2 regions of the Kocuria nitroreducens genome follow, and region 2 is predicted to be linked to the other one. Evidence: riboswitches for the same ligand, from Rfam matches in the RefSeq annotation. Region 2 holds a riboswitch; the other holds the start of a gene.

Region 1 (6,038 bases), on a different contig from region 2:
TGCCGGGCGGAGGTGAAGCCGAAGCCGCGGGAGGTCAGCGAGCTGATCAGGTGCGCGTTGCCGTTGCCCATCAGGCCGAACAAGTGGTCGGTGCGCTCGGCCAGCACATCGGCCACCGCCGTCGAGACCGTCGGCAGCAGGGGGTCGGTGGTCATGGAGGAGTCCTTTCGGCGGGACTCCGGTGGGAGCCCCGGGGTGGGAGCGGGGTGTGCTCGTGGTGTGCTCGGGGCGGCCCGCACGAGCGGAGCCGCCCGCCCGCACCCGTGGGTGCCGGCGGGCGGCTCGGTCGTCGGCCGGGTGCGGCGCTCAGTCGCGGTGCTTCTCCGCGACCTCGGCGGCCTCGAGGATCTCGGCGGCCTCGGGGTGGGCGGCGACGTAGTCCTCGTGCACCTCCTCGACGTGCAGGTCGATCTCCTGGATGTCCTTCGGCACCAGGGAGACGGCGATGAAGGAGACGATCGCGATGCCGGCGATGTAGACGCCGATCGTCCAGGACATCCCCGTCTCGTTGAGCAGCAGCTGGGCGATCATCGGGGCGAACGCGCCGCCGATGATCGAGCCGAACGCGTAGCCGATCGAGACGCCCGAGTAGCGCACGCGGGCCGGGAACATCTCGGCGTAGAGCGCCGACTGCGGGCCGTAGGACGGGCCGAGGCCCACGGTGAGGATCACGATGGCCAGGGCGAACAGCGGCAGGGACGCGGTGTCCAGCAGGAACCACATCGGCACGGCCCACAGGATGATGATGGCGTAGCCGATCTGGAAGGTGCGCACCCGCCCGATCCTGTCCGAGATCCAGCCGCCGAACATCGTGAACACGAGCCAGCCCACGCCGCCGATCAGGGAGGCGATGAGGGTCTGCGAGCGCGGCATGCCCAGCACGTTGGAGCCGTAGGAGGCGAAGAACGCGATCACGAGGTAGCCGGCGGCGTTGTTGGCGGCGAAGATCAGGGCCGCGAGGGTCACCTCCTTGGAGTTGTGCTTGAACAGCTGGCCCAGCGGAGCGGAGGACTCCTTCTTGCGCAGCTGCATCTCCTTGAAGACCGGGGACTCGTCGACAGTCTTGCGAATCAGGTAGCCGACCACGATCAGCACCACGGAGGAGATGAACGGGATGCGCCAGCCCCACGCCTGGAAGTCCTCGGGCGACATCATCGAGGTCAGGGCGAACATGAAGCTCGTGGCTAGCAGCATGCCCAGCGGCACGCCGATCTGCGGGTAGGCGCCGAAGAGGCCGCGCTTGTTCCGGGGGGCGTGCTCGACGGACATCAGGGCCGCGCCGCCCCACTCGCCGCCGGCCGAGAAGCCCTGCATGATGCGCAGGATCACCAGGAAGACCGGGGCCCAGATGCCGATCGTGGCGTAGGTGGGCAGCAGGCCGATCAGCATCGTCGCGGCACCCATGCCCACGAGCGTGAGGACCAGGACGATCTTGCGGCCGTACTTGTCGCCGAGGTGTCCGGCGACCACCGCGCCGAGCGGCCGGAACAGGAAGCTGATGCCCAGGGAGGCCCACGCGACCACCTGGGCGAGGCCGGCGTTCTCCTCGGACAGCGGCGCGAAGTACAGGGGCGCCAGGACGAAGGCCGCGGCCTGGGCGTAGATGAAGAAGTCGTACCACTCGATGGTGGTGCCCACGAGGGTGCCGGCGAGGACCTTGCGCTCCTCGCGCGACATCTCGTGCCGCCCGGCCGGGGCGGATGAAGTGTGCGCCATGGGATCTCCAGGGGAATCGGGGACGGCGACGTCCTCGGCGGGACCGAACGCATCATGACCGAACGTTCGGTAATTGAAGGTGATACTACGGGTGGAAGTGACGCCTGTCACCTTCGGTGCCGAACCAGCAGGCCGTGCACCAGCGATGTGGCACGGACCACCTCGTAGAGAGAGCCGGTGGCCGGCCGCGCACGGATCACCCTCGCCGGCAGCGCCCGCGCCGCCCCCGCCCGCCCGGACGCGGCCGGGCCCGGCCCTCCGGGGAGGACCGGGCCCGACGGCACGGCGGTGACGTCAGGAGCGGCGGCTCAGCGGTAGAGCCGCTCCGAGGCCAGGCGTGCGCCCGCCACGAGGGACTCGAGCTTGGCCCACGCGATCTGCGGGTGCAGGCGCCCGCCCAGTCCGCAGTCGGTCGAGGCGACGACGTTCTCGCGGCCCACCACGGAGGCGAACTGCTCGATCCGGTCCGCGACGAGCTCGGGGTGCTCCACGACGTTCGTCGAGTGCGAGACCACCCCCGGGATGATGACGCGGCCCTCGGGCAGCGGGTGGTCCCGCCAGACCTTCCACTCGTGGGCGTGCCGGGCCGAGGCGCCCTCGAACGTGTAGCCGCCGGCGTTGATGGTCAGCATCAGGTCCACGAGGTGCTTCAGCTCGAGGTCCGTGGTGTGCGGGCCGTGCCAGGAGCCCCAGCACAGGTGGAAGCGGACCTGCTCCTCGGGGATCCCGCGCAGCGCGTGGTTGAGGGCCTCGACGCGCAGGCGCGTGAACGCCAGGTAGTCCTCGACCGTGGGCTCGGGGTTGATCTGGTCCCAGGACTCCGCGATGGAGGGGTCGTCGATCTGCACGGTCAGCCCGGCGCCGGTGATCGTCAGGTACTCCTCGCGCATCGCGTCGGCGCAGGCGTAGACGAGCTCTTCGTCGGTCTCGTAGTACTCGTTGGTCACGCGCGCCGCGGAGCCCGGGGAGAGGGCGGCGACGAATCCGGTCTCCGCCCCGGTGGCCGCCATGGCGGCCCGGAGGTGGCGGACGTCCGAGGCCACCGCCTCCTGGCCGGTGTAGGTCAGCGGCCCGGTGATCTTGGGCTGCTTGGTCGAGGAGCGCCCGGTGAGGATGCCCGACGCCGGGTCCTCGTACGCCTCCCGGAAGCGCTCGCGGTCCCGGCGGTCCGGGAAGCTCGTGAGCACGATGCTGCCGGGCGAGGAGCGCTTCTTCTCCGTGGACGCCCACCGGTCCTCGTCGGACGGGGTGAGACCGCCGAGGCGGGAGAAGGAGTAGTTCCACCACGCGCCGTAGTCGACCGCGCTGGACATGGAGTGCCCGTACTCGCCGTCGTTGACGACGTCCACGCCGGTCTCGCGCTGCCGCCGGACCACGTACTCGACGCCCACGGCGAGCTCGTCGGTGAGCTGTTCGAAGGTGATGGCGCCCTCGGCGTGCCGCTGGTTGGCCTCGAGCAGGCGCGGGGTGCGCGGCAGGGAGCCCACGTGGGTGGTCCGCACGTGGTCGGTGTTCTGCATGGTCATGCGTTTCCTCCTGGGGAACGGCGGGAACGGCGGGAACGGCGGGAACGGCGGGAGCGGCGGGAACGTCGCGGGCCGGTCAGGACCAGAGCCGGCGGGAGGCGAGCTCGGCCCCGCGGACCAGGGTCTCGAGCTTGGCCTCGGCGATCTGCGGGTGGATGCGCCCGCCCAGGCCGCAGTCGGTCGAGGCGATGACGTTCTCGCGGCCCACCTGGCGGGCGAAGCGCTCGATCCGGTCGGCCACGAGCTCGGGGTGCTCCACGACGTTGGTGGCGTGGGAGACGATCCCCGGGATGATGACCTTGCCCTCGGGCAGCACGTGGTCCTGCCAGACCTTCCACTCGTGCTCGTGCCGGGCGTTGGCGGCCTCGAAGCTGTAGCCGCCGGCCCGGATGGAGAGCATGAGCTCCACCAGGTGCTCGAACCCGAGGTCCGTGGTGTGCGGGCCGTGCCAGGAGCCCCAGCACAGGTGGAAGCGGACCTGCTCCTCCGGGATGCCCTCGAGGGCGTAGTTGAGGGCCTCCACGCGCTTGCGCGTGAACGCCTGGTAGTCCGCCACGCCGGGCTCCGGGTTGACCTGGTCCCAGTTCTCCGCGATGGAGGGGTCGTCGATCTGCACGATCAGCCCGGCGTCGGTGATCGCCCGGTACTCCTCGCGCATGACCTCGGCGCACGCGGTGAGGACCTCGTCCTCGTCCGCGTAGTGGGTGTTCTCCAGGCGGGCGCACGAGCCCGGGGACAGCGCGGCGAGATAGCCCTCGCTCGCGCCCGTCGCCGCCAGGCCCGCCTTGAGGTTGCGGATGTCGGCCTCCAGCGCCGCATGACCCGTGTACTCCAGCTTCCCGGTGATCCTCGGGAACGGCGCCTGCTTGCCCACGGTGATGCCCGAGGTGGGGTCCGTGTACGCCTCGTTGAAGATCTGGCGGTCCCGGCGGTCCCCGAAGCTCGTCAGGACCACCCGGCCGGGGGCAGAGCGCTGGGGCTCCTGCTCCCACAGGTCCACCTCGCCGGGGGTGAGGCCCGAAATCCGGGCGAAGATGTAGTGCCACCACGCGCCGTAGTCCACCTCCGCGGCCATGACGTGGCCGTATTCGCCGTCGTTGACCACGTCGATCCCGAGCTCGTCCTGCCGGCGGACCACGTCGACCACCGAGTCCTGCAGGAGCCGGTCGTACTCGGCCTCCGGGACGCTGCCCTTCGCCCGGTTCGCCTCGAGCAGCGCCGGGGTCCGGGGGAGGGACCCGGCGTGGGTCGTGAGGATGCGGTCGGCACTGTGCAGCACGGGTCGCACGTCCTTTCCATCGGTCGTGGCGGTAGCACCGGAGGTGGGACGGGGAACCGTCGCCCGGGTTGCTGCGGCGTCGTCGAGCCAGATCTCTCGGCCGCTCTGGATGGTGACCTCTTCATCCAAGCGCACCGGCGGGCGTCGCGCCATTCGGCGCCCGCGTGACGGGTGTGACGGAATGTGACACGCGCGATCCTGCTCGCCGTCGTGGTCCGGATCACATACCGTGACGGTGACCGGTGCCCCGGACCCGGTGGGCACCGCGGACGGAAGAAAGGACCCCCATGTTCCAGGACAACGGCCTCGAGGGGCGCACCGCGCTCGTGACCGGCGGAGCGAGCGGCATCGGCCTCGCGGCCGCCCGAGCTCTCGCCGGCTCCGGCGCCCACGTGGTGGTGGCCGACGTCGACGAGGCCGGCGCCCAGCGCGTCGCCGGCGAGCTCGGGGGACGGGCCTGGGCCGTGGATCTGCTCGACACCGGGGCGCTCGCCGAGCTGAGCCTCGACGTCGACGTGCTGGTCAACAACGCCGGCATCCAGAAGGTGTCCCCCCTGCAGGAGTTCGATCCCGCGGACTTCCACCGCATCCTCGTGCTCATGCTCGAGAGCCCGTTCCTGCTGGTGCGCGCGGCCCTGCCCCACATGTACGAGAAGGGCTGGGGGCGCGTCATCAACGTCTCCTCCGTGCACGGGCTGCGGGCGTCCCCCTACAAGAGCGCCTACGTCTCGGCCAAGCACGGCCTCGAAGGGCTGTCCAAGACCATCGCGGTGGAGGGCGCGGCCCACGGGGTGACCAGCAACTGCATCAACCCCGGCTACGTGCGCACCCCGCTCGTCGAGAAGCAGGTCGCCGATCAGGCCAAGGTGCACGGGATCCCCGAGTCCGAGGTGGTGGAGCGGATCATGCTCGGTGAGACGCCGATCAAGAAGCTCGTGGACCCGGAGGACGTCGGCAGCCTCGTGGCGTGGCTGGCCGGACCGCACGCGTCCATGGTCACCGGGGCGTCCTACACGATGGACGGCGGCTGGACGGCGCGCTGAGCACCGCGCGGCGATGGTGCGCTGGGGCGCCCCGTCCGGACCGACCGGGGCCGGCCCGGGCCGCTCAGCGGTGGCCCAGCTCCCGGGAGAGCCGGTGGGCCTCCGTGAGCAGGGCCCGTCCCAGGGGCTGCCGGCGCTCGCCGGTGAACCGGGGCTCGATGCCCGTGAGGCTCAGCGCGTAGACCGGTGCGCCCGTCGCGTCGAAGACCGCGGCGGCCATGCCCCAACTGCCCTCCACGATCAGCCCCGGGTTGACCGCGAAGCCCTCCCGCCGCACGCCGGCGAGCAGGTCCCGGATCCGCTCGGGCGTGTGCAGCGGACCCCACCCGGCGCGGGCGCCGGGCGTGGCCGCGAGGACCCGCTCCACCTCCGCGTCCGGGAGGTGCGCCAGGATCGCCAGCCCCGCCGAGGCCACGCCGAGCGGCAGCCGCAGCCCCTCGTAGAGGACGTGGGAGCGGATGGGGAAGGCGCCCT
Region 2 (6,038 bases):
CTCGCCGCGCAGGAAGTCCCGCGCGGCCAGGGCCCGGGCGTGGGAGCCGTGGGCCCAGGCGTCCTGGTCCTCGCGGCTGATGCCGAGCTCGGCGTTGACCCGGTCCGAGACGACCCCCATCGACCGGCCGGAGGCGGCGTCCAGCAGCCCGTCCTGGAGGACGGCGTCGACGTCCCCGCCGAGCCGTCCGCCGGTGGACATCGAGTCGAACCCGCCCACGAGATAGGCGGCGCCCTCCCCCACGGCGATCCGCCGTGCGGCGTCGCACACCGCCTCCAGGGAGGCCAGGCAGACGCTGTTGAGGGTCAGTGCGGGCACCTCCGGATCCACGCCGCCGGCCAGCGCCGCCGTCCGCGCGGGGTTCTGGCCGAGCCCGGCCTGCACGACGACGCCCAGCAGCGCGGCGTCGAGCGCGAGATCCGGGTGGCGGCGCAGCAGCTCCGCGATCGGCAGGGCCCCGAGCTCGGTCGCGCTCCGGTCCGCGAGGGCCTGCCCGGTGCGCCCGAAGGGGACGCGGATCCCGTCGAGCAGGTAGGCGCCGGGGCTCATCGGGGTTCTCCCGCCGGAACCGCGGTGGGCAGGGTGTACTCCCCGACGGGCGTGAAGGAGATCCGGACGGGCATGCCGACGGCGACGTCCGCCGGGGCGACGTCGCGGAGGGTGGTCAGCATCGTGGGTCCTTCGGCGAGGACCAGGACCGCCACGACGTACGGTGCGGCGTCGGCCCAGCCCGGGTGCCCGGGCTTGTGCACCACGGTGAAGCTGCGGACGGTGGCCTTCCCCGAGGCTTCCCGCCAGCGCAGGTCCTGGCTCCAGCAGTGCGGGCACTGCGCGCGCGGGTAGAACACCCAGCGCTCGCACCCGGCGCAGTGCTGGAGCTCGAAGCGACCCCGGGCGCAGGCGTCCCAGAAGTGTCGCGTCTCCCCCGTCGGGACGGGCGGGGGCACGGCGAGGGCGGACAGCCGCGCGGCGGTCAGCACCTGCTTCTCGCGGGACAGAGTCATCGTGCGGCCTCCTGGGAGCCGAGGACCAGGGCGACGGCCTCGCTCATGGTCGCCCCGTTGCCCGTGACGAGGGCGAGGTGCGGGTCGGCGGCCTGGCGCCCGTGGGCGGTGCCGCGCAGCTGGTGGACGGCCTCGATGGCATGGCTCATGCCGCCGGCGAGATCGGCCTGGCCGCACCCCAGCTGGCCGCCGTGGGGGTTGTAGGACACCGGACCGGTGTGCGAGAGGTCCCTGCCCTGCATCCACTGCGCGAACTCCCCGGGCCCGCACACCCCCGCGTCCTCGAGGGTGATGGCGGCCAGCACGGTGTAGCAGTCGTAGATCGACAGGACGTCGAGGTCCGCCGGGGAGATCCCCGCCTGTGCGCAGGCCTGGGCCGTGGACGGCTTGAGCGGCCCGGTCGTGAGGGAGGGCGACTGGCTCATGGCCCGGTGGGTCAGCTTCTCGCCCGCGCCGAGCAGGTGCACGGGAGCATGGGGCAGGTCCATCGCCGCGGCCCGCTCGGGACTGACGACGACGGCCGCGGTGGCCCCCGCCACCGGCATCACGATCTCCAGCAGGTGCAGCGGCTCGGCGATGAAGGGCGAGTCGAGGACGTCCTGCACCGTGGCCGGCCTGCCCGAGAAGATCGCGTTCGGGTTGTGCTCGGCGTGGGCCCGGGAGACGGCGGCGATCCGCGCGAAGTCGGCGTCGGTGGTCCCGTACCGGTCCATGTGGGCGGTCTTCAGCAGGGCGTAGGAGGTGTTGGCGCCGGAGGCCCCGAACGGGACGTCGAACTCGCGGATCGGATTGCGGTTGGGCGAGCGGGGCGGCACCGGATTGCGGTGGTTGCCGACCAGGCACAGCACGACGTCGGCCATGCCCGCGTCGATCGCCGCCGCCGCCCGCCAGAGCATGCCCGGTCCGGTGGCCCCGCCGAGGTCCACCACGTTCGCCATCCGGGGCTGCAGGCCGAGGTACTCGGAGAGCATCGCCGGGACGTGCTGCGGGGTCTCGCCGACCTGGGGGCCCATCAGCAGCCCGTCGATCTCGCCCTTGCCGATCCCGGCGTCCTCGACGGCGAGCTTCGCGGCCCGGGCCAGCAGGCCCATGGTCGTGGCGTCCTCCGTCCGGCGGACCGGCCGGAGCTCGCCCACGCCGACGATCGCGCCGCGCGCCGTTCCCTGGCCGCGACTCATGCGAACAGCTTCCTGTACGCGTCGAGGGAGCCGGGGTTGGCCAGCGACGCCTCGTTCTTCACGGCCCCGCCGCCGGCGGCGGTGCGTGCCGCGCCTTCGACCTTCTTGCCGTTGAGGGTGTAGGGGACCTCGGCGACGGAGAAGACGTGGGCGGGGACGTGCCGGGGCGAGGCCTGGGTGCGGATGTCCGCCCTCAGCTCCGCGGCGAAGCCGGGGGTCAGCTCGTGCCCGTCGGCCATCACGAGGCAGAGGACGACCTCCTCGTCGGTGCGGGCGGTGTGCCCGAAGACGAGGGACTCGGCGACCTCGGGGCGCCGGTCGACCACCCGGTAGATCTCCGCGGTGCCGATCCGCACGCCGTTGGGCTTGAGCGTCGTGTCCGAGCGGCCGTGGACGACGACGGAGCGGCGCGTGGTGATCTCGGCGAGGTCGCCGTGGGTCCACACGTCCGGGCGCTCGGCGAAGTAGGTGTGGTGGTAGCGCTGCAGTCCCCCCTCCCCGAGGAAGGTCAGCGGCATCGACGGGAAGGGCTCGGTGCACACGAGCTCGCCCTTCTCCCCGACCACCGGCGCTCCCCGCTCGTCCAGCACGCTGACGGCGTGCCCGAGGGCGATGCAGGTGATCTCGCCCCGGCGCACCGGGTGGAGGGGGGAGCCGAGCTGGAAGCAGCCGTGGATCTCCGTCCCGCCGCAGATCGAGGCGAAGACCATGTCCTGCTTCACCTCGGCGTACAGCCAGTCGTACTGCTCCGGGGAGACGGGCGCCCCGGCCGAGAGGACCGATCGCAGGGCGCTCAGGTCGTGGTGCTCCCGGGGCGCGTACCCGGAGTCCATGAGAGCGGTCAGGTACCGGGGGCTCGTGCCGAAGTGGGTGAGCCCGGCCTCGTCCGCCATCCGCCACAGGTGTCCGTGGTCGGCGGTGCCGTCGGGGAGGCGGGGCGAGGGGTGGCCGTCGATGAGCAGCACGGCCGCCTCGGCCGCCAGGACGGACACGACCCACGCGTACATCATCCAGGCGGTGGACGTGAACCAGGAGTGCACGTCGCCGGGACGGACGTCCCCGTGCAGGACGTGCTCCTTGAGGTGCTGGAGCAGGACGCCACCGGCGCTGTGCACGATGGCCTTGGGCAGCCCCGTGGTGCCCGAGGTGAACATGATCAGGCCGGGCGCGTCGAACGGGAAGCGCTCGAGCGTGAGGGGCGAGGTCTCGTCCGTGAACTCGTCCTCCCACCGGGGCGAGCCGACCAGGACGAGATCGGGCGTGGTCGCCAGGCGGGCGACGACCTCCTCCGCCCTGTCCCGCACGTCGAAGTCGCGGCCGTTGTAGGCGTAGCCCTGCGCGGCGACCACCACCGACGGGCCCACCTGCCCGATCCGGTCGACCAGGCCGGCCACCCCGAAGTCCGGGGAGCAGCCGGCCCAGGCGGCCCCCAGGGACAGGGTGGCGATCATCGTGGTGAGGTTCTCGACGGTGTTGGGGAGGATGCCGGCGACGACGTCGCCCTCACCGACCCCTGCCGCCCGCAGCCCCGCCTGGACGGCTGCGACCCGTCCACGCAGCTCCCCCACGGTGAGCCGCGTGTGGGTTCCCGTCTCGTCCGCGGCGAGCACCGCGAGCCGGTGGGGCTCGCCCCGCAGCAGGTTCTCGGCCACGTTGAGCCGCCCGGCGGGGAAGTACCTGGTCCCGAACATGCGTCCGTGCCGCAGGGAGGGCAGCAGCTCGAGATCGCCGCCGTCGGCCGGCGGCGCCTGCTCCACGACGTCGCCCTTGTCCCCGAGCACGCCCGTGAAGTCCCACAGCGCGTTCCAGAACTCCTCCCGCCGGGTCACCGACCAGCCGTGCAGCTCGTCGTAGCGACGGGGGTCGAACCCGTGGGCGAGTGCGAAGCGGCTCATGGCGGAGTCCCTGAAGGCGGAGTCCGGGGGTGTCCAGAGAGTGGCAGGGCCGTGCGGGGTCATCGGGCGGGGTGCGCCTTTCCTGAGCTGATCTGCCCCGTGGCCCGGCACCCCGTTCAGGGGTGCTGCGCAGATCCGGCGCGGAGGGCGCCGTACTTGCCGCAGGCGGTGTGCCCTGCGGCCCGATCCTCATCTGGGGCACCCCGCTACGGGAGAGGGTTGCCGCCCGGCCAGCCAGAGCTTCGCGCCGGGTCTCGTGATCGTGCTGAATGCGTTCCCACAATAGGCCAGGGAACCCGTCCGTGTCAGATCGGCGGAGCGTGACGGCCCGGTTGGCGCGAAACACTCCGGACGACCACAATGGAGGGCAGCCATCCCGAGCGGCCGAGAGACCTGGATCGACGACGCCGCAGCAACCGTGGTCGACGTCGCGGACCGCACGGTGCTACCGCCAGGACCGATGGAGCAGCGCACTCCCGGGCCGTCCACCGGGGGCACCTCTCCGTCCGGGACCGATCAGCGGCACCACCTGCACGAGGAGTCCTTCCCATGGCCGACCACCAGTTCGGGTTCCGCACCCGCGCCCTGCACGCCGGGGGCACCCCCGACGCCGAGCACGGCGCCCGGGCGGTCCCGATCTACCAGACCAGCTCGTTCGTCTTCAAGGACGCCGACGACGCCGCCAACCTGTTCGCCCTGCAGAAGTACGGCAACATCTACTCCCGCATCGGCAACCCGACGGTCGCGGCGTTCGAGGAGCGCATCGCGTCCCTCGAAGGCGGCATCGGCGCCGTGGCCACCGCCTCCGGCATGTCTGCCGAGTTCCTCGTGTTCGCCGCGCTCGCCCAGGCCGGGGACCACATCGTGGCCTCCGCCCAGCTCTACGGGGGGACGGTCACCCAGCTGGACGTCACCCTCCGCCGGTTCGGGATCGAGACCACGTTCGTGCCCGGCACCGACCCCGCCGACTACCGGGCCGCGGTGCGCCCGGGCACCAAGGCCGTCTACACGGAGGTCGTGGCCAACCCGTCCGGGGGGATCGCCGACCTGGAGGGCCTCGCCGCGGTCGCGCACGAGGCCGGTGTGCCGCTGGTCGTCGACTCGACCATGACCCCGCCGTACCTGATCCGTCCCATTGAGCACGGGGCCGACATCGTCATCCACTCCGCCACCAAGTTCCTGGGCGGCCACGGCACCACGCTGGGCGGCGTCGTCGTCGAGTCCGGCCGTTTCGACTGGGCGAACGGCAACTTCCCGTCGATGACGGAGCCGGTGCCGACGTACAACGACGTCACCTGGTGGGGGAACTTCGGGGAGTACGGGTTCCTGACCCGGCTGCGCACCGAGCAGCTACGGGACATCGGCCCCGCCCTGGCGCCCCAGTCCGCGTGGAACCTGCTCCAGGGCGTGGAGACGCTGCCGCAGCGGATGGACGCGCACCTGGCCAACGCGCAGGCCGTCGCGCGGTGGCTGGAGGAGGACCGGCGCGTGTCCTACGTCAACTACGCCGGTCTGCCGAGCCACCCCCACCACGACCGGGCGCGGAGATACCTGCCCCTCGGCCCGGGGGCCGTCTTCGCGTTCGGGGTCTCCCCCACGGACCGGCTCGGCGGACGGGAGGTGGGCGCCCGGTTCATCGAGAACCTGCAGCTGGCCAGCCACCTCGCCAACATCGGCGACGCCCGCACCCTCGTCCTGCACCCGGCCTCGACCACCCACCAGCAGCTCTCGGCCGAGCAGCTGCTCCAGGCGGGCGTGCGGGAGGACCTCATCCGCCTGTCGGTGGGCCTCGAGGACGTCGAGGACATCCTCTGGGACCTGGACCAGGCCCTTTCCGCGGCCACCGGGCTGGCCCGGGAGTCCGCCCCGACCGTCGAAGGAGCACTCCGATGACCGCCGAGACCCGCACCTGGACGGGACCGAGCGCGCCCGAGCGGCTGGCCATCCTGCACGGCACCGAG

What was found. Region 2 has a riboswitch for S-adenosylmethionine ahead of ACFYE1_RS16325 (acetoacetate--CoA ligase). Riboswitches for the same ligand answer to the same signal wherever they lie in the genome.
Region 1: linked by a shared signal. The riboswitch ahead of ACFYE1_RS07620 (cobalamin-independent methionine synthase II family protein) and the one ahead of ACFYE1_RS16325 (acetoacetate--CoA ligase) in region 2 are both predicted to bind S-adenosylmethionine.

Annotation. Positions count from the first base shown of each region.
Region 1 covers NZ_JBHZTC010000009.1:5,266-11,303, reverse strand. The annotation lists gene ACFYE1_RS07635 (thiamine pyrophosphate-binding protein) at 1-155, opposite strand, end outside; gene ACFYE1_RS07630 (MFS transporter) at 307-1,716, opposite strand; gene ACFYE1_RS07625 (cobalamin-independent methionine synthase II family protein) at 2,025-3,242, opposite strand; gene ACFYE1_RS07620 (cobalamin-independent methionine synthase II family protein) at 3,319-4,521, opposite strand; SAM riboswitch class I at 4,535-4,637, opposite strand; gene ACFYE1_RS07615 (3-hydroxybutyrate dehydrogenase) at 4,809-5,564, shown strand; gene ACFYE1_RS07610 (IclR family transcriptional regulator) at 5,629-6,038, opposite strand, start outside.
Region 2 covers NZ_JBHZTC010000032.1:13,419-19,456, reverse strand. The annotation lists gene ACFYE1_RS16340 (thiolase family protein) at 1-549, opposite strand, end outside; gene ACFYE1_RS16335 (Zn-ribbon domain-containing OB-fold protein) at 546-1,004, opposite strand; gene ACFYE1_RS16330 (thiolase family protein) at 1,001-2,182, opposite strand; gene ACFYE1_RS16325 (acetoacetate--CoA ligase) at 2,179-4,140, opposite strand; SAM riboswitch class IV at 4,225-4,339, opposite strand; SAM riboswitch class I at 4,446-4,544, shown strand; gene ACFYE1_RS16320 (O-acetylhomoserine aminocarboxypropyltransferase/cysteine synthase family protein) at 4,627-5,970, shown strand; gene ACFYE1_RS16315 (CoA-binding protein) at 5,967-6,038, shown strand, end outside.